4 regions of the Neobacillus sp. plas4 genome follow, and region 1 is predicted to be linked to each of the others. Evidence: riboswitches for the same ligand, from Rfam matches in the RefSeq annotation. Region 1 holds a riboswitch; each other region holds the start of a gene.

The links. Region 1 has a riboswitch for thiamine pyrophosphate ahead of AC2TFD_RS14045 (thiamine phosphate synthase). Riboswitches for the same ligand answer to the same signal wherever they lie in the genome.
Region 2: another riboswitch for thiamine pyrophosphate. It lies ahead of tenA (thiaminase II); the one in region 1 lies ahead of AC2TFD_RS14045 (thiamine phosphate synthase).
Region 3: another riboswitch for thiamine pyrophosphate. It lies ahead of thiT (energy-coupled thiamine transporter ThiT); the one in region 1 lies ahead of AC2TFD_RS14045 (thiamine phosphate synthase).
Region 4: another riboswitch for thiamine pyrophosphate. It lies ahead of AC2TFD_RS25955 (YkoF family thiamine/hydroxymethylpyrimidine-binding protein); the one in region 1 lies ahead of AC2TFD_RS14045 (thiamine phosphate synthase).

What each region holds. Positions count from the first base shown of each region.
Region 1 is NZ_CM170152.1:2,813,767-2,821,178, forward strand. It holds gene AC2TFD_RS14015 (M20/M25/M40 family metallo-hydrolase) at 1-116, opposite strand, end outside; gene AC2TFD_RS14020 (hypothetical protein) at 221-514, opposite strand; partial or broken gene AC2TFD_RS14025 (nicotinate-nucleotide--dimethylbenzimidazole phosphoribosyltransferase) at 946-1,188, opposite strand; gene AC2TFD_RS14030 (hypothetical protein) at 1,167-1,457, shown strand; partial or broken gene AC2TFD_RS14035 (IS1595 family transposase) at 1,479-1,683, shown strand; gene AC2TFD_RS14040 (hypothetical protein) at 1,761-2,042, opposite strand; TPP riboswitch at 2,379-2,487, shown strand; gene AC2TFD_RS14045 (thiamine phosphate synthase) at 2,657-3,226, shown strand; gene AC2TFD_RS14050 (FAD-dependent oxidoreductase) at 3,228-3,383, shown strand; gene AC2TFD_RS14055 (nucleotidyltransferase domain-containing protein) at 3,509-3,781, opposite strand; gene AC2TFD_RS14060 (acyl-CoA dehydrogenase family protein) at 4,089-5,246, shown strand; gene AC2TFD_RS14065 (CaiB/BaiF CoA transferase family protein) at 5,268-6,449, shown strand; gene AC2TFD_RS14070 (3-hydroxyacyl-CoA dehydrogenase) at 6,476-7,246, shown strand.
Region 2 is NZ_CM170152.1:5,414,001-5,421,412, reverse strand. It holds gene AC2TFD_RS27115 (alpha/beta hydrolase) at 1-765, shown strand, start outside; gene AC2TFD_RS27110 (DoxX family membrane protein) at 959-1,462, shown strand; gene AC2TFD_RS27105 (hypothetical protein) at 1,554-1,691, opposite strand; gene AC2TFD_RS27100 (hypothetical protein) at 2,007-2,474, shown strand; gene AC2TFD_RS27095 (LysM peptidoglycan-binding and 3D domain-containing protein) at 2,870-3,706, opposite strand; TPP riboswitch at 3,982-4,084, shown strand; gene tenA (thiaminase II) at 4,194-4,880, shown strand; gene AC2TFD_RS27085 (PHP domain-containing protein) at 5,109-5,981, shown strand; gene AC2TFD_RS27080 (DapH/DapD/GlmU-related protein) at 5,998-6,630, shown strand; gene AC2TFD_RS27075 (GntR family transcriptional regulator) at 6,786-7,412, shown strand, end outside.
Region 3 is NZ_CM170152.1:1,464,537-1,471,948, reverse strand. It holds gene AC2TFD_RS07350 (transglycosylase domain-containing protein) at 1-1,330, opposite strand, end outside; gene AC2TFD_RS07345 (helix-turn-helix transcriptional regulator) at 1,456-1,914, opposite strand; gene AC2TFD_RS07340 (FeoB-associated Cys-rich membrane protein) at 2,018-2,173, opposite strand; gene feoB (ferrous iron transport protein B) at 2,193-4,199, opposite strand; gene AC2TFD_RS07330 (FeoA family protein) at 4,199-4,423, opposite strand; gene thiT (energy-coupled thiamine transporter ThiT) at 4,753-5,328, opposite strand; TPP riboswitch at 5,454-5,560, opposite strand; gene AC2TFD_RS07320 (histidine kinase N-terminal domain-containing protein) at 5,679-6,812, shown strand; gene AC2TFD_RS07315 (MerR family transcriptional regulator) at 6,999-7,400, shown strand.
Region 4 is NZ_CM170152.1:5,132,967-5,140,378, reverse strand. It holds gene AC2TFD_RS25965 (hypothetical protein) at 1-268, shown strand, start outside; gene AC2TFD_RS25960 (molybdopterin-containing oxidoreductase family protein) at 388-2,430, opposite strand; TPP riboswitch at 3,049-3,146, shown strand; gene AC2TFD_RS25955 (YkoF family thiamine/hydroxymethylpyrimidine-binding protein) at 3,234-3,833, shown strand; gene AC2TFD_RS25950 (ECF transporter S component) at 3,834-4,415, shown strand; gene AC2TFD_RS25945 (ABC transporter ATP-binding protein) at 4,402-6,021, shown strand; gene AC2TFD_RS25940 (energy-coupling factor transporter transmembrane component T family protein) at 6,008-6,787, shown strand; gene AC2TFD_RS25935 (DUF3221 domain-containing protein) at 6,868-7,149, opposite strand; gene AC2TFD_RS25930 (DUF6376 family protein) at 7,181-7,412, opposite strand, start outside.

The sequences.
Region 1 (7,412 bases):
TCGTTAACTGTATCCAAATGAGCAGAAAGAAGAATAGTCGGACAATCTCCAAGTTCCACAAAACTGAGAAGATTGCCTTTCCGATCGATAAAGGTGTGATCAAGAAGAGAGGACAATTTATTTCGCACCCTGGAACGAAATCTACTTTCATCAGTGCTGACACCCAGTATAGTCAAGCACTCTATCAGCAGACCTTTAAAGTGATTTGCCTGAAGATCCGTTAGAAAACTTGGTTTTTTCCAGACTTTATAAAGATTTTCTGCAAAATCGAGTAACTGTGACTGCTTTTTCCATCAATTCTTAAACGGAGACTTGGAGGTACAGCTGCCTTCAAGAGTTCCAGCTGTTTTCCATTCGGAAACTTCGTTAGAAAAATTCTAGCCTCTTCTCTACCATGTCGGTCGCAGCTGCCAAACGTATAAATACCAAGTTCGTTCATCCAGCGGATCACTCCACGGATATATGGGTTAAAATCAGTAATAGGTAAATCTCCAAGGACTGGATCAATCAGCAACCCTCGTCCAGGGAATTTATGGTTTTAGCATATTCTTGTAGGAAGGAAATAAAATCTTCATCTGTAATCTTGTTATCGACTTCATGAAACAATTTCCCTGTACCAATCAGTAGTTTACCAGCATTACATACTCACTATTTATCGATCTGATCAAACAGGTGGAAAGACACGTTGGATGAGCAGGGATGAGTGCAATAATGGGATTCTCTGAGAGTAATTATGACGTAGAGGCAGCAAAATAAGATAACAAAAAGCAATTATCCCTTTCTATTATAAAAGTAAACGTCAAGTAGCCTCCAAATACTACATGGGTGGTGTATTTCGGGGCTAATTGACGTTTACGTAGAACATTGTGGTATGTATAAATAAATATAACTATAACTTGAAGGGATGGAGGACAGGTTCACTGTCCCAGTTACTTCTATTTCCTACTATATTTCCATTCCTACGTCCTCAAAGGTAGGCATATTTTTCATCATAGAGCAGGCTGCTTCTATAATAGGGAAAGCCAAAGCAGCGCCGGAACCTTCTCCTAAGCACATATCCATGTGTAACATTGGTTCGATTCCTAGCAGTTCACTCGCTATTTTTCCACCTGGTTCTAGAGACGCATGGGAGGTGATGAAATATTCCTTCGCTTTCGGTTCAATCCTTGCAGCAATTAAAGCAGATAGCAGGAAAACCTTATGGATACCTATTTATTTTCACGTCACCTTTTGAGACTTTTAAAGGGAAAGAACTAGCTATTTATGCTTACCATAAAGAAACCGGAGAAAAAATTACAGGGTTGTTCCCAGAAACAATTATAGAGCCGTCAACAGGCTATTCCACTTTAGAACGCTTCACTGCTACCTTTGCAGTTCCAAAAAGCGGCTTATGGCGTTATGAAGTGGTATTAGATTGTGAATTTTATGCTGATGTTGTTTTAGTGGTTAAAGAATAACAGTGAAATTCCATATTTTTAATGTGGAAAGACTTATATGAAGATTTCTGTGAATTAACCAAATCAGAGCAGATGGCATTGTTTTAGTGCGATTAAACAAGACTTGTTTCCAGATGAACCAGATAAAATTACTAAACTACTCAAAAGCATTCGTGAAGCCAGATTTTTTGCTTCTGGTTTGGGTTGTGTTCATTGTGGTAGCACTCCGGTTAAACGGAACGGTAAATCTAATTATACAACGGTTGAAATGTTAAGAAGTGCATAAAGAAAGACCTCGCAGTTTGAGGTCGGTGTATCGTTAAATTAATTTGACTTTTTGAGTAATACTTTTTGAATCTTTATTTGCTGTTTTTTGTAATAGGTATTCTTTTTCATTTTTTCACTATTAAGTTTTCCAATTGCAAAACGAACATCTTTATCATTCATAATTAAGTTTTTAAATTTATCATTATCAAGATATTTTTGAAACCATTGATATTCTTTTAGGAAATTTATATTCTTTTCTATTTCTTCCTCCGTTACATCCTTTGTTAAGGTAAATAGAAATGTACCTATTGAACCTAAAAGTTCAAGCAAAGCTCCCAATGATTCCACCCCCCTTACCTAAATTTCTTTACATTATCTACGCTTGATATTATAAAAGGTTCCTTTTAAATCAATATATTTACATATAACTATATCAAAAAATCCAAACATCATAAAAACAACAATCTTTGAGAACACAGCCTAATGAAAAAAAAGCAACTGAGCGAATGATCTGACCCAATAAAGTTAGACAAATATTCTTATGCAACATTTAAATTTTGCCTTCATTCGTTTGTGATTATATTCCCACCAATAAAAAAATCAGAAAATTGACATTTCTAATCAACGTGCTAATATTAACCATGTAAGGTAATTAATTCAAATGAATAAATGAATCAAATCCGCTAGAGGTGCCTTTTTAAAAGGCTGAGATTGAAGTGATACTTCGGGACTCTATGAACCTGATCTGGGTTATACCAGCGTAGGGAAGTGGGAAATTCGATATTTGGAGAGCAAATGCTTTATTTCAAATTTTTCGACCACTTTCTTACTATAGGAAGTGGTTTTTTGTTGTTTACTTGATTTCATTGAAAAGTAGCATCTTCAAATAGGAGGGGACATGTATTTTAACTAGTGTTAAAGGCAAAGAATTACATATTATATCCAATGGTAAAATGGCAATCGAACAGTTAGGGGAAATTGTAAGTGATATTCATCCATATATAACTGCAATTCATATACGAGAAAAACAAAAAACTGCTAGGGAGCTATTTCAAACAGTCGAACTTTTAACAAAAAAAAACATACCATTGTCAAAGATCATGATTAATGACCGGGTAGATGTTGCATTCGTAACAGGGGCCAGAGGCGTTCAATTAGCCTTTCATAGTTTAGAAGCAGCAAGTGTAAAAGAAAACTTTCCTCAGCTTAGGATAGGGAGTTCTATCCATTCCTATCATGAAGGTCTAAAAGCAAAAGAGAAGGGTGCAGATTACGTTCTATACGGACATGTTTTCCATTCTCAATCAAAACCAGATAAGATCCCAAACGGTCTTGAGGAAGTAAAAAAGCTATCAAATTTAGATATTGATGTTATTGCCATTGGAGGGATAACACCTGATAATACGGAGGTTCTAAAGGAAGGGGCAAATGGGATTGCTGTCATCTCAGGTGTTTTAGAAGCGCGTGACCCATTATTGGCAGTAATGGCTTATCGCAAGGCATTAAATAAGGGAGGTGAATAAATTGGAAAATTCATTTGATGTTGCCATAATCGGAGGAGGAATTAACGGAGCCTCGATTGCCTATCAGCTATCAAAGATAGGAAGAAAAGTAATCATTATTGAGAAGAATCAATTGGGGTGCCAAGCTTCAAGTGCAGCTGCGGGCAGCACAAGGTAAAATCATTGAATCAAAAATGCAATTTGATCTTTCACCAACGATTCACACGAATACAAAACCTTCTTTTTTAATATTGGAAATCAGTTTCTCTTTCGTTAGACGATTCATGAAAATAACATCAATCTTTAATGGAGTGGACATATCATGAATTCCTGTTCGATTAAGTTTTGATCGGTGCGAGAAATTATTTCTGTAAAAACAGCTAAATCAATATCAGAAGACCGCTGGTAATCTCCTCTTGCTCTTGAGCCAAATAAAAGAATTTCTTTAATTTGGTCATTCTTCCAACAAGCTTTGTAAGTGACTAATAAATCGTTTTGATATTCCTGTTGAATTCCAAATAAGCTCTGTCTCGGTTCCCATCTCAATCCTTTATGACGACTTATCTTTCTTAGCATTTCCGTACATTTTTTCCTTTTCCTGTTTAATAGTATAAATTGTATTTCTTGATAACCCTGTTTTACGATGAATGTTCATCACACTTTTACCAGCAGCCAATAATCGACTTACAAAAACTTAAATTCATTATATTGAATTATTGATAGAAGTAAATTTTTTTCTGTTAATTAAACTTATCAATTTACACTCAACTGTTAACAAGTCTTAACAACACACTGTATACAATCCCTTGTTAATCAGCCGAAAATAGTTGGCATGGTTTTTGCATTATAAAAGGGTGAGTGAAAAATAAATGGAGGTATTAAGATGATTCAATTAAAAGATATTGATGAAGAAATCTTGTTATTAAAAAAGTCAGTTGAAGCTTTTGCTAGAAAAGAAATTGAACCATACTACAAGCAGTGGGAACAGGACGGCGCTTTTCCAAAAGAATTATGGAAGAAACTAGGGGCAGCGGGCTTCCTTTGTGTGGATATTCCAGAGAAATATGGTGGATTAGGTGGCCCCCTATCCTATTCAGTAACAATTATTGATGAGTTAAGCAGGCTTGGCTATAGCTCAATAGTCGGAAATTTATCCGTCCATTCTATTATTATTCCACATTACATTCTAAATTCAGGCACGGAAGAACAGAAGAATTATTATTTACCTAAGATGGCAACAGGGGAATTAGTAAGTGCCATTGCAATGACCGAACCCGGTGCTGGTAGTGATTTGCAGGGTATTCAAACTTCAGCAGTTAAAAAGGAAAATACAGACGAATATATCATTAATGGTGCAAAAACGTTCGTCTCAAATGGTCAAAGTTTTGATTTTGTGATTGTCGTTGCCAGGACAAATCCGGAAGTGAAAGCTTCCAGGGGAACGAGCCTATTCATAGTGGATGCAAAAGAACAGGGTGTAATCAAGGGGAAGAAATTAAAGAAAATAGGTCTTTACGCTAAAGAAACATCTGAGTTATTCCTTGAAAATGTAAACGTTTCATCAAGTCAAATATTAGGTGAACTAAATGCTGGTTTTGTAGTTTTAATGAAAGAACTACCCAGGGAGCGGATGGCATTGGCAGTTATAGCATGTGGGGCTATGGAGGGTGCACTTGAAATTACAATAAAATATCTCGGGGAAAGAGAAGCTTTTGGAAAACCTCTAAATCAACTTCAAGTGATTCGTCATAAAGTAGCTGAAATGGTAACAGAAGCAAAGGTAAATCGTGCATTTGTCGATCAATGTCTCCGATTATTGAAATCCAACGAGCTTTCTACTGCGGATGCAAGTATTGCAAAGCTTTCAAGTTCGGAAGCACAGGGAAGAGTTGTGGATGGTTGCTTACAGCTCTTTGGTGGATATGGCTATATGAGGGAATATCCAATTTCAAGGGCATATACGGATGCAAGGGCACAGCGAATTTATGGTGGCACATCGGAAATTATGAAAGAAATAATCAGTAAGGATATATTTAGCTAGTTGATGGCGGGAGGAAATAACATGGGTGTTTTAAATGGATTGAAAGTATTGGATTTTACGACGCTGCTGCCGGGGCCGTTTGGATCAATGATGTTAGCGGATATGGGGGCAGATGTTGTTAAGGTGGAATCGCCAAATCGGGAAGATTTGTCAAAGTATATTCCACCGATGATAGGTGAAGTTTCGGCAGTGTATGCACAGCTCAACCGCTCGAAAAAATCCGTCGCACTTGATTTGAAACAAGATGAAGCAAGGGAAATCATCTTTAAACTCATTGAAGAGTACGACATTATTATTGAACAGTTCCGACCAGGTGTCATGGATCGGTTAGGAATTGGCTATGAAACTTTGAAAGAAGTAAATCCGAGCATTATTTATTGTTCACTTACAGGCTATGGACAAACAGGACCACTTCGAAATAAAGCTGGGCATGATATTAATTACTTAGCCTTATCAGGCGCTGCGAGTTATTCATCCCGGAAAAATCAGGCGCCTGTTCCGGCGGGGATTCCAGTAGCTGATATTGGCGGCGGATCGATGCCCGTCGTGATTGGTATTTTAGCAGCAGTTTATCACCGTACCCAAACAGGAGAAGGTCAACATATTGATGTAAGCATGATGGATAATATCTATGCTTACAATGCTTTATATGGCTCAGGATATTTGGCAGGTGGTGAGGATCCAGAGGCAGAATCATTATTACTTAATGGTGGTACTTTTTACGATTATTACGAGACAAAAGACGGACGATACTTTTCTGTTGGTGGTGTGGAGCCGAAATTTCAAAAAGAGCTGTGTACTTTACTTGGTGAGCCAGCGCTCTTATCGCTCAGTGGCAGTACAAAAACAGAGGATCAACTGCAATTCAAGGAAAAGGTAAAGGCTGTGTTTAAAGAAAAAACGTTTGACGAATGGCTTGCATTACTTGGGGATGATTTTGATGGTTGCGTGGAACCCGTTTTGAAGTTCTCTGAAACTGTCAATCACCCGCAAATAAAAGCACGCGAGATGATTGTTCCAGTAGCAAAATTGGATGGTGGTACACAGGATCAAATTGCTTTTCCTATTAAGTTTTCTAATCAGTCTGCTTCTTATCGTTTTGCTGGTGTGCAAACTGGAACACATACGAATCAAGTCTTAAAGAACGCAGGATGGAATGATGAACAAATAGCAGAACTGACCAAAAAAGGACTCTTTGGTTAATAAAATTCTTAAAGGGGATGGGAAACATGGATTTACGAGAGAAAGTAGCGGTAGTTACAGGTGGAGCATCGGGATTGGGACTTGCAACTGTTGAAATGCTAGTAGAAAAAGGAGCAAAGGTTGTCATTTTTGATTTAAATGATGAAAAAGCTCAAAGCGTTGTCGAGAAATTAGGTGAGAGTGTTCGTTATCAAAAAGTGAACGTGACGGACGAGGAATCTGTGCAAAAGGGAATTGATTTAGCTGTCGAATCCTTTGGCACGATTCATATTTGTGTAAATTGTGCTGGTGTGGGGACGCCAGGTAAAACAATTGGTAAAAAAGGCATATTGCCATTAGAAAAATACAAACAAATTATCGATATTAATCTAGTTGGTACATTTAATGTCTTGCGCTTAGCTGCAAATGTAATGAAAGATAATAAACCAGTTACAGATTCTGGTGAAAGGGGAGTCATTATTAACACAGCTTCTGTTGCAGCATTTGATGGTCAGATGGGGCAAGCAGGATACGGGGCAAGTAAGGCTGGTGTTACAGGAATGACGCTGCCAGTGTCACGAGATTTATCAGAGTTTGGGATCCGAGTAAATACGATTGCACCTGGTTTATTTATGACACCATTGGCTGAAACTTTACCGGAAAAAGTAATAGCGAAACTATCTGAAAGTGTTGAATTTCCAAAGCGCTTAGGAAAACCGAGTGAATTCGCAGATCTTGCAACATTTATGATGGAACATGAATATTTAAATGGGGAAGTTATCCGTCTTGATGGTGGCATTCGGATGTCCCCAAGATAAAGCTTTAGAATGGTAGTTTCGTAAGTTCTATGAAAATTCAATAGGTGTTTAGGTTCTTTCCAATAAATTAGTGGGAAGGCCACGCAATAGAATTCAGGGTGTGGCAATTTTCTTGCTTAAAAAGCCACTATCAAGGCATTTTATAGCCTATTTCTTATAAAAGGTT
Region 2 (7,412 bases), 2.6 Mb from region 1:
AAGTCTTATCATCAAAACATATCGCCAGAGTCTATGAATATCAACCAATTTGTCTTAGACGCCAATGAGCTTACTGATTATTTAAGACAGCGCTTTAATAAAGAAAAGATCTTTCTGGCAGGGCATTCATGGGGCTCAACGATTAGTTTAGAGCTTGCAGCCAAATATCCGGAGAAGTTTTATTCCTATGTAGGCATATCACAAATTGTCAGTTGGACAGAAAATGACAGGTTGGCGTTAAAGTGGATAAAGGAAGAGGCAAAGCGGAGGGGAAATAATAAAGCATTACTAGAGCTAGAATCGATTGGTGAGCCCCCATTTGTAGAAAGTTTTCAGCAATGGGGCGTTTTAAGAAAATGGCAGAGAAAATTTAATACACTGATTTATACCGATAAAGATGTAAAGCATCCAGGATTACTTGGAGTTTCAAAACCTATGTTTCAATCCGAAGATTATACACTAATGGACATTGTCCATTCGTATTATCATGGTTTCAAGCTCATTTACACGCAAGCATTCATCGAAGAATTGGCAGAGAATGATTTTTTCAAAAGTGTTAAGGAAATGGAAATGCCTGTTACTTTCATACATGGAAGAAAGGATTTTCATGTGCATGGAAGTTTAGTAGAAGACTATTTCAAACAGTTGAATGCAAAAAAGGGGAAGAACTTTATTTGGGCAGAGAAATCAGCACATTTATTCCATCCAGATGATACGAGAATCATAGAACAATATTTTATAGAAGAATTAAGGCACCTTAAATAGGAAGAAAAAGGATTGCCAAACTGATTTACATAAAATAATAGTAGTTATTCGTCTTCTTTTAGTCTTGTTCAAACTTCCGCCATAACATTTCAAACAAACTGTGAACTTAACACTACACCCATGTTATTAACTGTTGAAATCCACTATAGTGTAAGTATAGAGAACAAGATAAATTTGAAAGAAGGAATGAAAAATGTTTAATCATTTTTTAAGAGAAAATAAAGTTTCAGCAGCTATTTTAACAATTATTCGTTTATACCTTGGCTATGCTTGGTTCACAGCAGGTTTTCATAAAATTACTGGCGGATTCGACGCTTCTGGATTCTTAAAAGGAGCAATTGCAAAACCAGTTACTGGTCCAGATGGCAACATGGTGTACGGCTGGTATGTAAACTTCCTAGAAAGCTTTGCACTGCCAAACATCGATGTCTTCAACTTCATCGTTCCTTGGGGCGAAACATTAATCGGTTTAGGTCTTATGCTTGGATGTTTAACAACAGCAGCAATGTTCTTTGGTCTAGTCATGAACTTCAGCTTCTTCTTAGCAGGAACTGTTTCTCATAACCCAACTGATATTTTCTTAGGCTTCATCATCTTGACTGCAGGTTACAACGCAGGCCGTTACGGCTTAGACCACTGGGTGGTACCATTCATCCGCAAAACAGTTGGAAAAGGTAAGGCAAAAGCAACTGCATAACAGGTAACAAGGTGATTCGTCCCCCTCGAATCGCAAATATATAATACACAAAGACGATTCGTTCCCCCCGAATCGTCTTTTTTTTCAGAGTTTAACAATAGGCAGGAATATGATAAGAGTGGTATTGTCGAAGGATAAAGAAAATGGATTGACAAATATAAGAATTTGATAAACCAAAATAGTTCAATCCTCTGGTTATTCCTTTTATCTTAGCTACTTTATTTGTCATGTACAATTCTCCAATTGTACATTAAACCTCTAATTTCACTCGCTTTAATACTCTTTAATTTTAAAAATTTGTCAGAAGTTCAAAAGTATAAATAATTCGTACTTGGCCTCGATTATGTATACCCATGTTGTGGATCTATTAGATTTTAAGTAGTTTTTACATATATATATATAGGTAGGAGAAGGGATACTATGGGATTTGAGAAGAATACCAGACCTTTTTGAATACTCACTTGCAGGCAAGAAGCGGTGAACGGTTGGGGCGCTTAAGAGAAGGTCACAATCAGGCTGAAATGTTGTTCTTGAAGCAAGTGTGGTGGCCAGCATTTTACCATTTCAAATATCTCATCCAGAATATGAAGTTGATGATTTCAAGGATGGCAAAAGGTATTTGGACTTTGCTTATATTCGTCCCGCCATCCGAATTTGCCTTGAAGTCGACGGATATGGCCCTCATCTAAAGAACATAAGTAGATGGAAATTTTCAGACAACTTGGAACGTCAAAACCAGCTAGTGATTGATGGATGGACTGTGATCCGCTTTTCTTATGACCAAGTGAATGAGAAGCCTCGTCGATGCCAACAAATCGTTCAGCAAGTGATTGGGCGCTGGGTGAGTGATGAACTTGACCAGGCATCACTGTCCTTACTCGAAAAGGAAGTTCTTCGACTAGCGATTCGAAAAGGAGAAGAAATATCCCCTATAGAAGTCGAGAAGTATTTGAATCTAAGTGATAAGACGGTAAAAATTTTCTTTCTCAACTTGTCGATAAAAAGATGCTGATCCCCGCATCTGGGACCAAGAGAATCCGCTCTTATCGGTTGGGTGATCAGGTTAAGCACCCGATTGATGAATAGACGGAAAAATTCCGCTTAATTAGAAAATAAGATAAAAAGTTGCTTAAATAGACGGAGAAATTCCGCCTATTGACTAGAAAATGATGAAAATAGGCGATTTTGCAATGAATAACCGGAAAAACTCCGCTTATTTCCCTAAAAACGCACTCCATTCTGCATTTAACCGGAAAGTCTCCGCTTATTTTACTTTTACTAGGTTCCTCATTTGAGGAAAAACCCCCTTAACTAAAAGGAAGTAGATACGCTACGGTTTCTCTGTTCTTTTACTGCAAAAAAACACTGCAATCCCTTATCATATAAGGTGTTGCAGTGTTTTTAGTGTTAGTTCAATATGGTTACCTTTAATTGTTTTCTTCCAAAATTGATGGCATCTTGTTTAGAAGGAATAAAGACATCAATTTTATTTCCTTTAATGGCTCCGCCAGTATCTCCGGCGATTGCTTCACCATAGCCTTCTACATACACTTTACTTCCCAACGGGATAACAGATGGATCAACGGAAATGACCTTTTGATTTGGATTTTCTATAAGGTTAATTCCAGTAGCCGTAATACCGGAGCAGCCTTCACAAGAAGCGGTATAGGCTGTTGCTTCAACGATAATTTCTTTTGATTCAGGTGCAGCGGCTTCTACTGCAGGGGCACTTTCAATTGGTGCCGGCGCTACTGCTGGCGCTTCCGCTGCAGGAGTACTTTCAGACGGCGCAGGAGTTGCTTGTGCCTCAACTACAGGCGTACTTTCTGTTTTTGTTGGTGGTGCAGGTTGTTCTGATTTATTTGTTAAAGAAATAGTAGTAGGTTTTAAACCTTCAAAGATTACTAGATTTAATCCAGGATGGATCAAATCGCTATGTAATTGATTCCATTCCTTCAGTTGTGGAACTGTTACTTGATGTGCCATTGCTATGTCCCATAAGGTGTCGCCTTGTATAACCGTATAGCGTTTTTCAGGGGCAACGGTTAGTACATCCCCAGGATGTATTAGATCTGATGTAAGATTATTTAACTTTTGGATATATTCCACAGACATGTTGTTTGCACGCGATAGAGCCCAAAGAGTGTCTCCTTTTTGTACTGTAATCGATGCAGCTTGAACATTAGCACTTACAGTTACTGAGAGTACAGCAACTGCTAAAATCGATACAAATTTCTTAAGCATTCATTTACCCTCCATGTTCTTTGGTTGCTAATTTTTAATAATCGTAACATAGAATATTCCGAGAAAAAGAACAGGGAGGTGTTAATTCGATTACAACCATGGCGATTATATTGCAATACTATTTCTAAGGTTAACTAAACTCTATAAAGTCAGTCGTTAAAAGGAAGTGTAAAAGTGTTTCGGGGAGCTGCTATCTAGTAAATAGTTAGATTTTTATGATAATTAATGATTGACTTCAGTAGATTGCATATGTAGAGTTAATAGTAATTTAATAGGAAGACCACTAGGGGAGCCATTTATGGCTGAGACAGGTATGATCCTGGACCCTTTGAACCTGATCTAGTTCATACTAGCGTAGGAAAGTGGAGTCTGTGTCAGGATATTGTCAATTATTCTACCGCTCCATTTTTGGGGCGGTTTTTTCGTTTTTACCATTTTTTGCTCCAACTAGAGTCTTCCCGTTAATACCAATAAGGGGGCTGATGTTATGAGTTTTTCTGCAAATCTAAGAAATGAAGCAAATCCAATCTTTAATGCGATTTTTGAACATCCATTTGTCCAAGGCATTGCCAATGGAGATTTAAAAAAGGAGCAGTTGATTCATTATGTGAAACAAGACTTTGAATATTTAAATGCTTTTATTCGAATTTATGGAGTAGCAGTTTCGAAGTGTGAGAATCGTGAAGATATGGATATGTTTAATCAGCAAATTTCATTTATCTTAAACAGTGAAATCCATCCGCACAACAACTTTTGTCAAGTTGCCGGTGTGCCATACGAAGAACTACAAGGTTACCCATTAGCACCATCCGCACTTCATTATACACGTCATATGCTTACCGTTGCTCATGAGGGAACATTAGGAGAAATTTTAGCTGTTTTATTACCATGCCCATGGACATATTGGGAAATTGGGAAAAAACTATTACAAGAGATTCATCCGGATCCATCACATCCATTTTATGAATGGATCACTTTCTACGGAATGATTACAGATTCCATTACTACAAAATTTTGCGCGCTATTGGATGAGTGGGCGAAGGACGCACCAGAAAGAGAAAAAGAAAAAATGAAACAACATTTCTTACTAAGCTGTCAGCTTGAATATATGTTTTGGGATATGGCCTATAATCTTGAAGAATGGCCAGTGAAATTGGAGTTAGTAAAAGGATGAGTTTTATCGGGTTTCTTTTATAATTGAAAAAAACAGGCATGATTCAATTTTGATGAATCATGCCTGTTTTATTTTATGAATTTTTTATTGGTATTGTGAAATGGTGAGCAAAATTTCAAAAAGCAACAAAGTTTAAGAAAAGAGCCTTTACAAACAATTTACTCACAATTAACACTATATAACTTGGTACCAAGTTATTCTTATAGCAAAGATAAAGGAGGGACCTGCGTGAAAATTGAGTTACATTGTCATACGAATATTTCAGATTGTCCATTGTCGATTGAGGAAGTCTTGGAGTTAGCTCTTGCACAAGGGGTTTCGCACTTAGCGATTACGAACCATGACACCACGAAAGGTCTTAAAGAGGCAGTTGAAACAGGAAAGAGATATGGAATAGAAGTCATTCCAGGCATTGAGATGTCAGGGTTTGATTTTGAAAGAGGCCGCCGTGTTCACATCCTCGGTTATTTTATTGAACCTGGTCATGATGGAATTGAAACGATTTGTCAACCACTCGTTAACAATAGACACAGAGCCTCGGAGGAAATGGTAGAAAGATTAATCGCTGCAGGATATAAGATCACATGGGAGCGCTGTAAGGAAATTGCTCATGGAGGGACAGGAGTTTACAAGCAGCATATCATGCATGCATTGATTGAAGCAGGATATACCGATTCCATTTATGGTCCACTTTATAAAAAATTATTTAATCGCGGACAAAATGGTGAGAAGCCGGGGATTGCTTTTATTCCAATGGAATATATGGACGCCAAAACAGCAGTTCAGGCGATTCTTCTTGCTGGCGGAGTACCGGTGCTTGCTCACCCGGGTCAGTATGGAAACTTTGAAATGGTGCCGGATTTAGTGGAAGCTGGATTGCAGGGAATTGAGGTTTGGCATCCGTTGCATGATAAGAAACATGAGGAACAAGCCAAACAGCTGGCAAGGAAGTATGACTTAATCATGACTGGTGGATCTGATTTTCACGGTGAATATGGAGAAAAACCTGTACTAATTGGGAGTAAAAGCCCAGGAATGGAGACTTTTGAAGCGTTAGTAGCGAGAAGAGAGCGGACCGGAAAAAAAGAATCATCTAAATAAGGAGCTGAACATTCCTATGCCATTTATTTATCAGCCCAAAAAAGAAAAAAAGTTATCCATCACTCCAAGCTTCGCTGATTCCAGTTATATTATTAATAGTTATGCGGGGGAATGGACTTCGATTGGAGAAAATAATCATATCATCGAGTCGACATTTGGTGATTATACCTACACGATGGATGATGTAACAGTTAACTATGCAGAAATAGGGAAGTTTTGTTCGATTGCGTCCCACGTATGTATTAATCCGGTCCAGCATCCTATGGACCGAGTCAGTCAGCACCATATGACTTATCGAAAGGTAGCATATGACTTTGCCAAGGAGGATGATGAAGCCCTTTTTAATTGGCGGAGGACTCAAACCGTAAAAATTGGTCATGATGTATGGATCGGTCATGGTGCGATTATTATGAAGGGCGTAGAGATTGGTACCGGAGCAGTCGTTGGATCTGGGTCGGTTGTCACGAAAAACGTCGAGCCTTATACGATCATCGTGGGTGTTCCTGGCAAGCCGATTAAAAGAAGGTTTTCAAAAGAAACAGCTGATCGATTACTTGAAATTGCCTGGTGGGATTGGCCAAGGAAAAAACTTGAAGCCCATTTTGATGAATTAAATGATGTAGACGCGTTCCTAAAAAAGCATGGATAAGTGTTGTGACAGTCCTAGTCCTGTATTAGGGCTTTTTCTTAAGGACTAAAAATATGATTCCATCTGTTATCAATAATTTACATAGGCTTAACTTTTATTTTATATTCTGGCGATATACTAGACATAGATTTGATTTCGAAAGGAGCAAAGCCTTGATGTCTGAAAAAACTTTATTAGTAGATCGGTTGATTTCGGAAATACGGGAAGGAAAATATAAACCGAATGACAAGTTACCATCTGAAAATGAACTAGCCGATCTGTATAAAGTACCAAGAATGGTGATTCGAAAGGTGTATGAGCGCCTGCAGGAACTTGGTTATATTTTTTCAAAGCAAGGAAAAGGCAGCTATGTTCAAAATCAAAAACTTCAAATACCACTTATTTTAACCGGAGATGTGAGTTTTACTGAAAAAATGAAGGAATTAAAGTATGATTCTAGGACTATGAATCTATCCTGTGAAAAAATTCCATACGATTCTTCCATTTATCATACGTTGCAAGTGAAACTTGAAGACACTGTGTATAAGATTAGCCGATTACGAATCGTTGAGGACTGTCCAATTGCTGTTCATACATCTTTTTTACCTCAATCCCTTTTTGAAAATATTGAGAAGGATGGGAAGGAAATTCACTCTATTTTTGACTATTATCGACAACAAGGATACACAGATTTTCAATCGACGCGCAGCCAATTGAGTGTCATTTTTCCAAGTAAAGTAGAACGTGACTTATTGAAATGTCCTAGTCTTGTACCCCTTTTACTCTTAGAATCTGGATGTGTA
Region 3 (7,412 bases), 1.3 Mb from region 1:
ATCTTCTCGTTGCCTCTAATCCCTTTTCAATCCCAATTTCATTTAATAGCCACACGGCTGAAACATTTTTCGAATCCTTTACCGCTTCGTACATAGGTACTTCGCCTGCATATTCATGATTGTAATTGCTTGGTTCATACTCCCCAAAGCTCATTGGTTCGTCCTTTAACATATCTGTTATTTTCCAGCCGTTTTCTAGTGCAGGCGTGTAGACTGCCAGCGGTTTTATCGATGAGCCTGGCTGTGCCTTTAATTGAGTTGCACGGTTATAGCCTCTAAAGGTATGTTCCCCGCGTCCTCCAACGATTGCTCGGATGCCGCCGGTTTTTGGATCAAGCAGAATCCCGCCGCTTTGAACAATTTGATCACTTCCCTTTGGAAATAAGGTCTTATTTTCGTAGGTTTTTTCCATCGAATTTTGCATATTAGGATCCAGTTCGGTATAGATTTTATATCCCCCTGTTAATAATTCATCTTGAGACAAATGATATTCCTTAATGGCTTCCTCAAACACTTGGTCAACATAGTGAGGATATTTCCCTCGGTAGGGGTCCCCGCCTCTATTATTTAAGATTACTTTTTCATTTATTGCTTGTTCATACTCCTGTGGTGTTAAATAGCCTTGCTTTTTCATTTGTGCTAGAACAAGGTTTCTTCTCTGTGTTGCTTTTTCTAAGTGATGATAGGGATTTAAAGATGAAGGGGCCTTAATTAAACCTGCAAGTAAAGCTGATTCACCAATCGTCAGATCGTTCACTTCTTTTGCGAAATAATTTCGTGCCGCATGCTTAATTCCCCATGCTCCATCACCAAAATAGATCTGGTTTAAGTACATTTGAAGGATTTCCTGTTTACTGTATTGCCTCTCAATTTTCATTGCTAAAAATACTTCATCTACTTTTCTTTTCAAGGTTTTTTGTGAGGTTAGTAACGTGTTTTTTGTTAACTGCTGGGTAATGGTGCTGCCGCCCTCTACCATACCGCCAGCCTTTATATCCCGGATAAGCGCCCTGGTAATCCCGATAAAGTCAACACCATGGTGTTCATAAAATCGTCTGTCCTCGATGGCGATGACTGCATTTTTCAACGTGTCAGGGACATGTTTAATTGAAATGCCTTCATTTTTGTTGGCTGATATCTTGCTGGCAATTTCACCATGTAAATCATAAAATACTGTCGCTTGAGGGAGTTCATTCTTTAGTGGAGAAATATCCACATCCATCGAATAAGCATATACAATTCCTAAAAAGCCTAAAATCAGAAGAGAAAAGGAAAGAACCATCACTTGGGTCATATGCCACCGCTTCCAATTATTCACAACCTTTTTCATGCTCTCCTCCTTGATGTAAATATACAATTATGTTGGACATCATTTTCTTTTTCCCTAAAAGGGGAAAAATTAACCAAATGGGTGCAAATAAAAAAGCAACCGAAATATTTCCCGATTGCTTCTCTTTATTGGTATAGCTTGGTAACCTCTTTAAAGCGGATTTTCGCTTGTTTCTCATCAAAGCTGCTATAAATCCGATAATGTTTGTCATCCAAAATACGAAAATGTTTACTAAGAATATTCTGCTGAAGGATAAAGCCGTTTTTTCTTAACACTTCTCGCCACCAAATCCGGCCGCCAAATGTTTTCATTTTTCGGTAGTCGATCCCTTCGCGCGCAACTGTCTCTAGAACTTCTAGCGGTTCATTTCCAAATAAAAATTGGACTGTTTCGGTTTCTCGAAACAATGCAACGATTGATACAACCGTTGACCAGCTTGCAAGTACCCTCCCTTTTTCAATCTGTACCAGTGTTTTTTTGGATATACCTATAATCTCAGCCATTTTATCTTGTGTATAACCTGCTTCTGTGCGGATTAATCGTAATTTATCAGAAACTAGCTTAATGATCTCTTCTCTATTCATCTTCGTAACCCACTTTCAATTCCTACTAGTGTAATATTACACAAGTTCCCTACAAATTAAAAGAAAAAAACTGCTATCGTATTTGATGATAGCAGTTTTTTGTTCATTTAGGGGGAATGCCGCACTGACTTTGACTAGAGCAGGATTTTTCAAGATCACAAGCTGCACATTTTCCTTTTTTTGATTTATTTATAAATTTAACCAATGCCCATGTGGCGTAACCAAAAATCGCAGCGCCAATGATAATATTTGCTATCATTGAGATCACCTTCCTACTCTTAGACTAGACCAAACAGCTTGCCGCCCTGATAAATAAACAAGCATAAAACATACGCAAGTATTAGGGCATAAAGAATTGAAAAAGCCGTCCATTTTCTTGAACCTGTTTCTTTATAGATTGTTGCGGCAGTTGCCAAACAGGGGATATATAATAGAATAAAAACCATAAAGCTGTACGCAGCAAGCGGTGTATAGAAATCGCTCAGTAAACCTTGCAAACTCGCATTTTCGGGTACGAAATAAATAATATTCATGGTAGAAATAATAGCTTCTTTTGCTAAAAATCCTGTTATTAGAGAGGCCGCTGCCTGCCATGTCCCAAATCCAATTGGATCAAGAATTGGTGCAAATAAATTCCCAATCGCTGCTAAAAAGCTATCATCCATTTCCACTTTTAATCCATTTGGTCCCGTATAGGATAACAGCCAAATGAAAACAGAGCCAGCAAAGATAAATGTTCCAGCTTTTCGAACAAAGCCCTTTCCCTTATCCCAGGTACTTCTCCAAAGCGACTGGAATTGAGGTAGCCGATATGGCGGCAGTTCAATAACGAACAGAGATATTTCAGATTTCAATAAGGTTTTAGAGAATATTTTTGCTAATAGTAATGCAATTACAATTCCCAGAACATAAAGACTTAACACAAATAGAGCTTTGTGTCCAACAAAAAATGCACCAACAAATAATGCGTATACAGGAAGTCGTGCAGAGCATGACATGAGTGGTGTTAATAATATTGTCATTAGTCTTTCACGTGACGTTTCAATTGTTCTGGCAGCCATGATACCAGGTACATTACAACCAAACCCGATCATCATCGGAATAAATGCCTTTCCATTTAGCCCAACAGACTCCATAATCCGATCCATTACGAGGGCAACCCGTGCCATATAACCTGAATCCTCTAATAAAGAAATAAAAAAGAAAAGAATAAAAATCTGTGGAACAAATACTAGTACCCCGCCGACACCTGCAATGAGACCCTCAATAATCAGCGCATGGATAAAGTCAGAAGCGTGTATCGCAAGTAATAGGCTTTCAAATCCCGCTGTTACCGGTCCAGTCAAAAATCCATCAAGGATGTCAGACAATGGTGTTCCCAGCCAATCAAACGTCAGCATAAACATCAAATACATGCATAGCAGGAAGATTGGCATTCCTAAGTAACGATTGGTAACAATTGCGTCTATTTTTTCCGACAAGGGTTTAGTTGTACCTATTTTTTGAACAGATGACTTTAAAATTTTCTCTATAACTTCTTTCCTCTTCATATATATAAAACTTGCAAGTGTTTTTACATTGTTATTTTCTTGTATAACTACAGACTCTAACTGGGAAATAAGTTCTTCAAGCTTATGAACCTCAACAAAATCAGCGAGATATGTTTTTACATATTCATTGCTCTCAAATAGTTGAATAGCAAGCCATCTAGGTGAATGATTGGTCTTCCCTATTAATTCCATACTTATTTTATTTATGGCATCTTCTACAGCACCACCATAATAAATATGTTTTTTTACCTTTGAATGGTTGGATTCAGTGGAAATAACTTCAATTAATCGATCACACCCTTTTCCACTCCGAGCAACTACAGGAACAACGGGTACCCCTAGGATTAGTGACAGCTTTTCAGGATCAATTTGAATTCCTCGTTTTGATGCGACATCAACCATATTTAGGCCGATTAGAGATGGTTTTTCATATTCAAGCATTTGTAAGGTTAAATGTAAATTACGTTCTAACTGAGAAGCATCTAAAATATTTAACAGCCTGTCTACCTGTTCTTCCAAGAAAAAAGAAGTTACAACCCCTTCATCCTTTGATAATGGATTAAGTGAATAAACACCAGGCAAGTCAATTAACCTTCCTATATTATTCTTAAAGACTCCGACCTTTTTCTCAACGGTTACGCCACTCCAGTTACCAACGTATTCATAGGATCCTGTTAGATTATTAAACAATGAGGTTTTTCCAGTATTCGGGTTTCCAATGAGGGCAACTTCCATTAAACTCTCTCCACTTCTATTAAGCGTGCCTCTTTGCGGCGGAGACCAACACACTGTCCGCATGATTCAATCATCACTGGTCCGCCAAATGGCATGATACATTTAACACAAACTTCTGAACCCTCAGTAATTCCCAGGTCCATCAGCCTTCTCTGTACTAAGCGGCCTACCTTAGAAATATTAACGATGATTCCTTTCTCTCCTACCTTAAATGATCCGAACATTTCTATCACCCTTACATATGTTAATTGAGAATGATTATCTTTATTTATAAGGTAATTTTACCATTTATATCTGCTAAATTATGTGACAAAAAACCGAAATAAAATAAGAAAAGCGTAAGCGCCCTGGTCAGCGGCGTATGGCCTGGAGGGCTCCAACTGAGATAAAGGAAACACGAAGAGCCGTAGGCGATTCGATGGTGACTTATCGTAGGGCGGAGACCGAAGGACACTAGCCGCTAGGGCGCTGGAGCTGGACAGTAATCTAGGTTCAAAAATTCATCCTTTATTTCAAAAAAAAGAGAAAAGTCAAGGACTTTTCTCTTTTTATCTTAGATCATTTTTTTCGGTGCCGCACTTATAATCAGGATTACAATGATTGCACTTACGATAAAGCTTGGAAGCATGTAGGTTCCATTGTAAACAAAGGAATACACAGCTACTGGCTGACCCGCAGGCGCATATTCACCAAAAAATACGATTCCGGAATAGACGTGAGCAAGATATCTTAATGCACTTCCCAAGAATGTACCTAAAACTACATAAGTGATCCAGCTTTTTTTGTGATTATTTGCAAGAGAATTTTTCACCTGTGAAGCAAAAATTCCTGCTAAACCAACGACTGAAAAGGCAATGCCATAATCAATAATACCTTGAAGCAGTGTATAGATTTGCGAAAAGCCTAGAATGAACTGAAGTAATCCAAGTAAAAACCCAGATAGGATACCGCCTTTCCACCCCCAACGAAAGGACATTAAGAAAATTGGTATCATCGCGATCGAAATGGATCCTCCTTGCGGCCATATTTTTAGCGACAAGAGACCTGAAACCAAATCTAATAAATATGCTAGTGCTGAAAATACGGCTACTTCGACTAGAAATAATGTTTTATTGCGCTTTTTTTCCATACTTGTTCCCCCTAATTTTTTTGGAGAACGTTCGATAGGCTTATTCCTGTAATTTAATATGGTGCCTTATTAACAAAAAAAAGCAATGCACGACATATAAGGATTGTCTGCATTGCTTGATATTGATATCTGGCAAACCACATCCCTACGCTAGCGTTAACTAACAGGTTCATAGGGTCAGAACTCGAACGTTCACTCTCAGCCACCGAAAGCAGCTCCCCTTGTGGAAATATTTAATTAATTTCTTAACAAATATACTATTTTTATAGAACTTTTACAAGGAAAACCTCCTAATCATGGTATAATTAAATAACTAGTCTGTTCGGATTTGCCTTAGGAGGAAAAGTGTGATGGTATCTGAAGTACAAACGGAATTAATTACTTTTTTTGATAAGAATAAAAAAAGTTTAATAGAAGAGTGGGAAAATTCAATTGTCATAGCTGATGGAGATCCCTTTAAAGAAAAAATAAGGCAGAATGGGATAACTATGTTTAATATAGTGCTAGACATGCATAAACTGAATGAACAAGATTTATTAGAGATGATTCAACAGCATGCATTAGAAACTTCTGAAGAAAGAGCCCAAGCCAATATTAATATTGGCGATTTTGTCTATAATGTCAATCTCGGAAGAACCATTTTATACAGTTATTTAGGGAAATCTGGTTTACAATGGTCAGTTCTTCAAGAATCAATTAATAGGATAAATTTCTGCTTTGATAAATTCCTTTATTACGCAGTTACTCATTATACAGAAGCTAAAAACAAAATTATTGAAGAAAAAACGATGTTTATTGATTCGACTCATCAAGACCGTTTAACCCTTCTCGGGCAAATGACATCAAGTTTTATCCATGAATTTAGAAATCCACTCACTTCGATTCAAGGATTTATTCAACTTCTTAAGGCTGACCATCCGGATATGAAATATTTAGAGATTATTTCAAGTGAGTTAGACCAGCTGAATTTTCGAATTTCACAATTTTTATTATTATCAAAGAAAGAACTAATAGGAAAAGAAAAAGAGGAATTTCATTTTAATAAATTAATTGATGAGGTTTTAAATTTCTTATATCCTTCAATTTTAGATGGTAAAGTAAAAATAAAAAAAGAAATTGTCGAAGAAATTTCTCTTTATGGATATGCAGATGAAATTCGTCAGGTTTTTATTAATATTATCTTTAATGCCATTGACGTGTTAATTCATCACAGAATTCCAAACCCAACCATCGAAATTAACAGTTATATTGAGAATAACACCCATGTTATGTTATCTATATCCAATAATGGGCCAATGATCCCTTCTGAATTAAGTAAAACGATATTCGAGCCTTTTTTTACAACAAAAAAACTCGGTACCGGGCTCGGGTTGTTCGTGTGCAAAGAAATTATTGAAAAACATAAAGGTGAATTAACCTGTTCATCGTCGCCTAAAATCACGATATTTACAATTAGATTACCATTAGCTGCGTCTCCTTTATAGGAGACTTTTGTTTCTTATTTTATTTTTGAAAATTTATAATTTTCTTATTCATACCTGCGGAACTTTATTCATAAAATATTGATACTAACTATTATTCAAACTAGAACGTTTGACTGTACAGTTGTAATTGACTATAATTATTTTAAAATTTAGTGATCGAGGTGGTATGATGGGGCTGTCTATCGTATCGGTGAATTAGCGGAAATTGCAATGGTCTCTAAGCGGACAATCGATTATTATACTTCACTTGGTTTATTAAACGCAGAGCGTTCCAAATCTAATTACCGAATTTATTCTGAGGAAACGTTAAAGGACTTAAAGTTTATAGAAGAATGTAAGAGTTTACACTTTCCACTTGAAGAGATTAAAAGAAAGCTAGATATGAGGAAAGACAAATCAATTTGTGAAGCAGAAGTGGAAAAACATCTAAATATAGTTATACAGCAAATGCATCAACTGCAAAATGATTTATTTGACCTCATTCCAATTAGTTATAAATTGGATGACCTGCAGAAAGAAAATTTAACTACCAATCTTATGCTGCTTAAATCAGTCTTAAAGAAATCCCTTTTGACTGTTAAGTGTTAATTTTTTTATATT
Region 4 (7,412 bases), 2.3 Mb from region 1:
AAGGTTCGGCAAAGGAGCTTACATTCAAGACCGAGCGCATGTTTTCATGAATCATTTTGGTGTGGAGACCTTCGCCTTTTCTAGGGGTGAACCTGAACATATCAAAGAATGGAAAATGTCCAAAACAGGACCTGCCATGAAAAATGTCTACAAAATTATCGTCACCCAAACTTATAAAGGAAAATACGGAAACTTCAATCTGGAGCAGGAAGTCTTTGCAGTTATGGAAAAAGAGGAATGGAAGATTGCTTGGGATTATAATCAGTAAATTGCTGTGACAAATTGCAGTGACAATTACGTTGTCAAATAAGGTGACAGGCACCGCCGTTGGCGGTGCCTGTCACCTTTTATGCACTTTTCTAGCTTTATGCATATTTAAATGTATATTCACTTTTGCGTTGCTGTATATTTTTCCACGCTGACCCGGCCCGAGAAGAAGGTGGCTCCTGCGCCCATGTCGGCGATTCGGTCTGGTGTGAGGGTGTTTACCTGTTGTTTTGTGCCTTCTAAATCTGCCCAGAGTCCTTGGGTGACGACTACCCCTGGAAGGACATTTTCTCCTACACTCACCTTTAGCAGGCATTCACCGCGCTGGTTCCAAACACGGACCTGGTCCCCATCTACTATACCTGACGCCTCGGCATCTTTCCTATGCATATGCAATCGAGGTTCTTTTTCAAGGTCGATGTGCTTTTGAATATTTGAGAAAGTTGAGTTTAAGAAATTATGATTTGGAGCTGGAACAAAATGATAAGGATGATCTCCATCATGAACGATTGGGATATAGGTTGGCAGTGGAGGATATCCATTTGCCTTCATCCGCTTTGAATACAACTCTATTTTCCCGCTTGGTGTTCGCAGCTTGCCAGGAAACAAGGGTGTCACCTTTGCTTTTACAAACTGCTTTTCCAGTAAGGTTTCATAATCTACTTCACCCAAATATGGGCTAGGCGCTCGCTCGACGGCCTGCTTAATCATTTCGCCTTCAGTTTCCTCAAATGCTGCCTCTTCAAATCCCATTCCTTTTGCCAGCAGGCGGAAAACATCGACATTCGATTTTGACTCTCCATATTGTTCTATGACTGGCTGCTGAATTTGTATAAAATGATGCCAGTAGGACGTATAAATGTCCGTATTCTCAAAAGACGATGTTGCAGGTAATACAATATCAGCGTATTTTGCAGTTTCGGTTAAAAATAAATCATGAGCAACCACGAATAAATCCTCGCGTTCGAGACCTTTTCTCACTTTTTGGCCTTCTGGTGCAACCACTGCAGGGTTACTGCTGTAAACAAAAAGTGATTTTACTGGAGGATCTAATGTCAGCAGAGCCTCCCCGAGCTGATTCATGTTAATTGTCCGTGTCTGTTTATTTTTTAATAATCTTGGCAGCTGCAATTGTAACGAGTTAATAGTAAGATATCCTGAATTGCCTTTAATCGCACCGCCGCCTTTGATAAGCCATTGACCTGTTAATGCCGGAAGACAAGAAACCGTTCGGACAAACATGCCGCCATTGTCATGATGCTGCGGCCCGTTACCAATTCGAATAAATGAGGGGGAGGTTTGACCATACATTCTAGCAAGTTTATAAATATCCTCAACGGGAACCCCGGTTATCTCTGAAACTGTCATAGGATCGTACTGAATGACATGCTCGCGCAGTTCTTCATAACCGACAGTATATTGCTGGAGGAAGGAAACATCCACCATGTTTTCAGCAAATAAAATATGCATAATTCCAAGAGCTAGAGCACTATCGGTACCCGGTAAAATAGGAATAAACCAATCTGCCAATCTGCCAGTTTGATTTTTATGAACGTCAATCACGACAATTTTGGCGCCATTTTCCTTCCGTGCTTTTTGAGCTAATACCATTTGGTGCATATTGGTGCTTGCAGCATTAATCCCCCAAAACAGGATGAGCTTCGAATGAATCGTATCTTCTGGATCGGTTCCAAAACTGCCACCCATCGTATATTGATAGCCGACAGCGCCGGCAGATGAACAAATACTCCGGTCAAGCTGTGACGCACCCAAACGGTTGAAGAATCGACGGTCCATTCCTTCTGCATTCAGTCGGCCCATGTTTCCATAAAAGCTATAAGGAAGGATGCTTTCAGGTCCGTCCGTTTCGATTAGCTTTTTCCACTTGGAGGTTATCGTTTCAATCGCTTCCTCCCAGCTAATCCGTTCAAATCTACCTTCTCCCTTTGATCCTATTCGCTTCATCGGATATCTTAATCTGTTTTCATCATAAATCCGTTCCGTCATATTACGAACCTTATTACAGATATTCCCCTTGGTCACAGGATGCTCCGGGTCGCCCTCCACCTTAACCACTTTTCCATCAACCTTTTGTAAGAGCAATCCACACTGATCCGGACAATCCAACGGGCAGACAGATTTGAAAATTCCATCCTGCTTCATCCTCACAAAACCCCTCTTTCACGGTGCCTGTCACCAAAGTTGAAACGCAGTTTCAACCATTTATACATCATTGTATATTTTTTTATCATATGACAGCTTATTAGGTTAGGCAAGTGAATATAATCTTGGATAGAATAAATAGATTTAGAGTGTTATTGGCAAATAATTATTTCCGAATAAATTCATAAGAAATGAATTGTTGTGCTTTTATAGAACAGTTAAAGGTAAAATACCAACCATTATTTTATGACTCTATATGCTCTCCGTTCAGCATATTCGGAACAAGGAATACAAACCTTAATAACCTTCCCGTTATCATCAATATAACTCCTTAAAGGTCTAACCTTCCGCTTACAGAACACACATCTATTGAAAAAAATATCCCAAAAAGCCATCGATCTTCCCCCATATAAAAAGTCCTGTTTTATATTATTCTAGTGGAGTCCTTGAAGTGTCCGCCTGGGGTGGACAATGTCCACGGGGGGTGCCTGTCACCATTTATACATCATTTATGCATCCATGCATAAACGGTGACAGGCACCAAATCACATCACCATATCTCTTTACAAGTTGAAAGATTTATCTTAAGATTATGGCAACAATGAAAATTGCATACGGTTTTTGCACTAGGGGAGCTTTTGGCTGAGAGGATGTTTGTCCGACCCTTATGACCCGATCTAGATAATACTAGCGTGGGGAAGTGCAGGAGAAGCTTATCATGAACTTTTAATGATGATATGATTCGACTGCATCCCCATGGGGTGCAGTTTTTTTGTTGCCAAAAAATGAATGGGGGAATAAGTATGTCTAATTTTTGCGGTACGAGTGAAATTACGGGAGCACGGTTTTCAATTTATCCAATGTCTGATAGGTTTGTAAATATTATTTTATTAGCACTTAAAGAAGTAGATACATCAAAGGTTTGGATGGAAACGGACGATGTAAGCACATGTGTGCGCGGAAGATCTGAGCACGTATTTGATGTGGTAAAAGCTATTTTCCTAGAATCATCAAAAAACGGCGATCATGTTGTTCTTCAAGCAACTTTTTCAAATGGCTGTCCAGGGGATTCAGCGGGTGATGTTTATCTTTCGGAAAGCCCTGAACGTTTAAACGAAGAAAAATCACTACATATCCAACAAGAAGTCGCGGTCCAATTTGCACTCTATCCAATGGGGATCCCTACCTACATGAATGTCATCATGGATGCAGTAAAACTTGGCCAAGAACAAGGTACTTTCACTAAAGGTGTTCACTACGCATCAAGACTTGATGGTAATGCAAACAAAGTATTTAAAACGCTGGAGGATGCTTTTCAAGTTGCACACGAAAGTGATTCAACCCATATTGTAATGACGGTTGCGATGTCGGCCAACAGTCCATCCAAAAAGGGGGATAAATAAATGCTCGCAAAATGGAAATTACGTGAAGTCATCGTTTTATCCGTACTTGCTGTTGTTTTTGCAGTCGTTTATCTTTTGTTCCTCCAGCTCGGAAATGTCCTATTCGGACTTTTCGGATTGATTGGCTATGACATGATTTTCGGAATTTGGTTCATCGTCTCGATTATTGCTGCCTATATTATCCGTAAGCCTGGAGCAGCGTTCCTCTCAGAAACCGTTGCGGCAACCGTTGAAGTCATGCTAGGAAATGCCGTAGGACCGCAGTTAATCGTTTCCGGCATGATCCAAGGTTTAGGTGCCGAAGCAGTCTTTGCAGCAACGAAATGGAAGAACTATTCCACTTGGGTTTTAATGGCAGCAGGAATGGGCTCGTCGGTGTTTAGCTTTGCTTGGGGCTTTTATGTATCAGGATTTGCGGCACTTTCGCCAGGTTATGTCACAGCCATGTTCTTTGTTCGCCTATTGAGTGGAGCATTACTGGCAGGGTTACTTGGCAAGTATCTAAGTGAAGGGCTGGCAAAAACAGGTGCCTTAAACAGTTTTCCGTTAGGAAAGGAATACAAACGCAATGTCACCATTTAGGCATCAAATTGAAGCTGAGGGGTTGGGATTCAGCTATGAAGACCGTGAAATTTTCACAGATCTAACGTTTTCAGTCGAAAAAAATCAAGCTCTTTTACTCCTAGGTCCAAGCGGCTCTGGAAAAAGTACGCTTGCCTTCTGCCTCAATAAGTTGTACCCAGAAGCTGTTGATGGTGTATTGAAGGGGAGCCTAACGTTTGAAGGAAAAAAGCTGGATGAGTTTAAACCAGGTGAACTGAACCAAAAAATAGGAATTGTGTTTCAAGACCCGGAAAGCCAATTCTGTATGCTGACGGTGGAAGAGGAAGTGGCGTTTGGCTTGGAGAACTTCCATGTGCCGCGCCAAGAAATGGAAGCAAAGATTCACTATGCCCTGGCTCTGGTGGGGTTGCAGGATGAGAAAAAAACGGTTATCCATACACTTTCGGGAGGGCAAAAGCAGAAACTTGCACTTGCCTGCGTGTTGGCCCTCCAACCGGAGGTCATTATTCTTGATGAGCCGACGGCGAACCTAGATCCGCTGTCGAGCACGGAACTGGTTGAGACAATCACTATGTTAAGGAACGAGCATCCGTTTACACTGATTGTCATTGAACACAAATTGGATGATTGGGTAGAGATGATGGACCGCTGTCTCGTCATTGATTCAAGTGGAATGGTGCTTTTCGATGGAACGCCAGCAGAATGTTTTGGTGAATTCACACCATATTTACAAAAAGAAGGCATTTGGCTGCCAAAAGTAGTGGAAGCAGCGATGGCAGCTAAAAAGGCTGGTATTTTTAAAGGGGAAAGACTTCCGCTCCGAAAGCAAGAATTAATAGCGGGGCTTAAGAATTCGGCTGATTTTCTTAAAAAATCAAACCCTGCCACTGTTAAAGATGAACCACTCCTTGAAGTCAAGGGTCTCTTTGCCCGCGGGTACTTAAAAAATATTCATTTAAGTATACGTAAAGGAGAGCTGACTGCACTTGTTGGTGCGAATGGTTCTGGAAAGACGACGTTATCAAAATGTTTAGCAGGACTCATTCCGCTTACGCAAGGAGAAATCCACTTTTGCGACGTTCCACTCTCCAAATGGAGGGAGAAGGAATTATATAAAAAGCTGGGATATGTGTTTCAAAATCCGGAGCATCAGTTTATTACCGATAGTGTTTATGAGGAAATTGCCTTTGGCTTGGAAGACCCCGCAGCCGTGAAATCCATTCTTGAAAAAATGGGGCTGCTTAAACACGCAGGCGCCCATCCTTTTACCCTTAGTCAAGGCCAGAAGCGGCGGTTAAGCGTCGCAACCATGCTCATTCATGAACAGGAACTGCTTATCCTTGATGAACCAACATTTGGGCAGGATGCTAACACCGCTCATGAAATCATGGAAATCCTTGAAGAAAAAGTTGGCGCAGTGTTCATGATTACCCATGATATGGAGTTGGTTGACCAGTATGCTGACACCGTCCATGTGTTAGATGGGGGAGAGATAATTTTCTCCGGTACACCTGAATCGTTGTGGGAAAATCATGAAGTCGTAGACCGGGCTAGGTTAAAGCTTCCGTTTCGGAAACAACTGGAAAATGAACTGGTAAGGAGCGAGATGCATGTTACTACATGAGATGAATCCAAGTATAAAGGCATTTGCTGTCGTCATTTCCATCCTGATTCTATCAGTGTTTTTTGATCCCATAACACCACTTATTATTATCCTTTTAACTGTGACGGCAACCTTTCTGTTAGCTACCGTTTCTTTTAAAAAATGGCTGCTGTTATTTGCTCCGTTTTTATTTATCGCATTCATTTATGTATGGTCAACCATGTTGTTCCCGCGGCTTCAGGAAGGGGATAACGTCATCTGGGAATGGGGATTTTTGACGATGACAGCAGAAGGCTTCCGAAGAGGAGTTTCCCTTGGACTTAGGGTGTTAAGCTTTGCTACGTTATCAATCATGTTTACGTTAACGACAAAGCCAACCGATTTTCTCCTAAGTTTAATGCAGCAATGCAAGCTTCCGCCTAAGCTTGCCTATGGAATCATGGCAGGATACCGATTTCTGCCGTTAATAAAGGAAGAATTCCAGACCCTGCAGAATGCTCACCGAGTCAGGGGAGTCGCCAAAGCACGTACCATTTCGGAAAAAGTAAAGCAGCTAAAAAGATATGTAATTCCGCTCCTTGCGGGAGCGATTCGAAAAGCAGAGCGTACGGCACTTGCGATGGAATCAAAAGGCTTTACTGGAGAAAAAAATCGGATATTCTACCGCGAGATTACAGTTACCAAAATCGACTGGCTCTTTTTCGTTCTCATGATTAGCGCCGTCCTTCTAAGTGCCTTTATTTCTTGGAAACTAGGATATTTACAATTTTATAATGGTGAACTATGAATACAAATAAGGAATACATCAATGCTTGATTGTTGGTTTATCAACAGAAGAAAACAGGCTGAAAGCTCAGCCTGTTTTTATTATTTCAAGATTTCAATCCTTAAAGATTTACCTTGTAATGGATAGGATTCTCTCAATTTTCCATCTGTCCAAACGGCAACAGTTTGCCCTTTTTCAAAGGTATTAGTCTCGCTTTCTTTAGGGAGCGAAAGCCAGATTAATCCTACTTTCTCATCCTCTACTAAAATCCTGCTGCTTTCTACATCTATAACCGTTCCTTTAATATCGTATTCTCCTTTTATATTGCAGCCCGTTAGTACCATGAAAAATAAAATGAGTGTAAGGATTAGGTGTTTTTTCATGGCGTTTTACCTCCCCTTGTTTGGAGTTGATCTATTCACCACTTAGCTGTTGAATCTGGTCAATAATGCTGGTGATGTCTTGTACAGACTGGAATAGTTCGGTATTTTCAAGAATAGCAGGATCAAGGAGACCATCTTTGAAATTAGTCAAATAGGTTTCGATTTCAGTAAGAATGGCGCTGTTTCGTTCAACAATTTGCTGGTGGAGCTCAGCAGCTATATCGGGAGCCTGCAGGTCACTAAACGATTCGACCGTTTGCTGC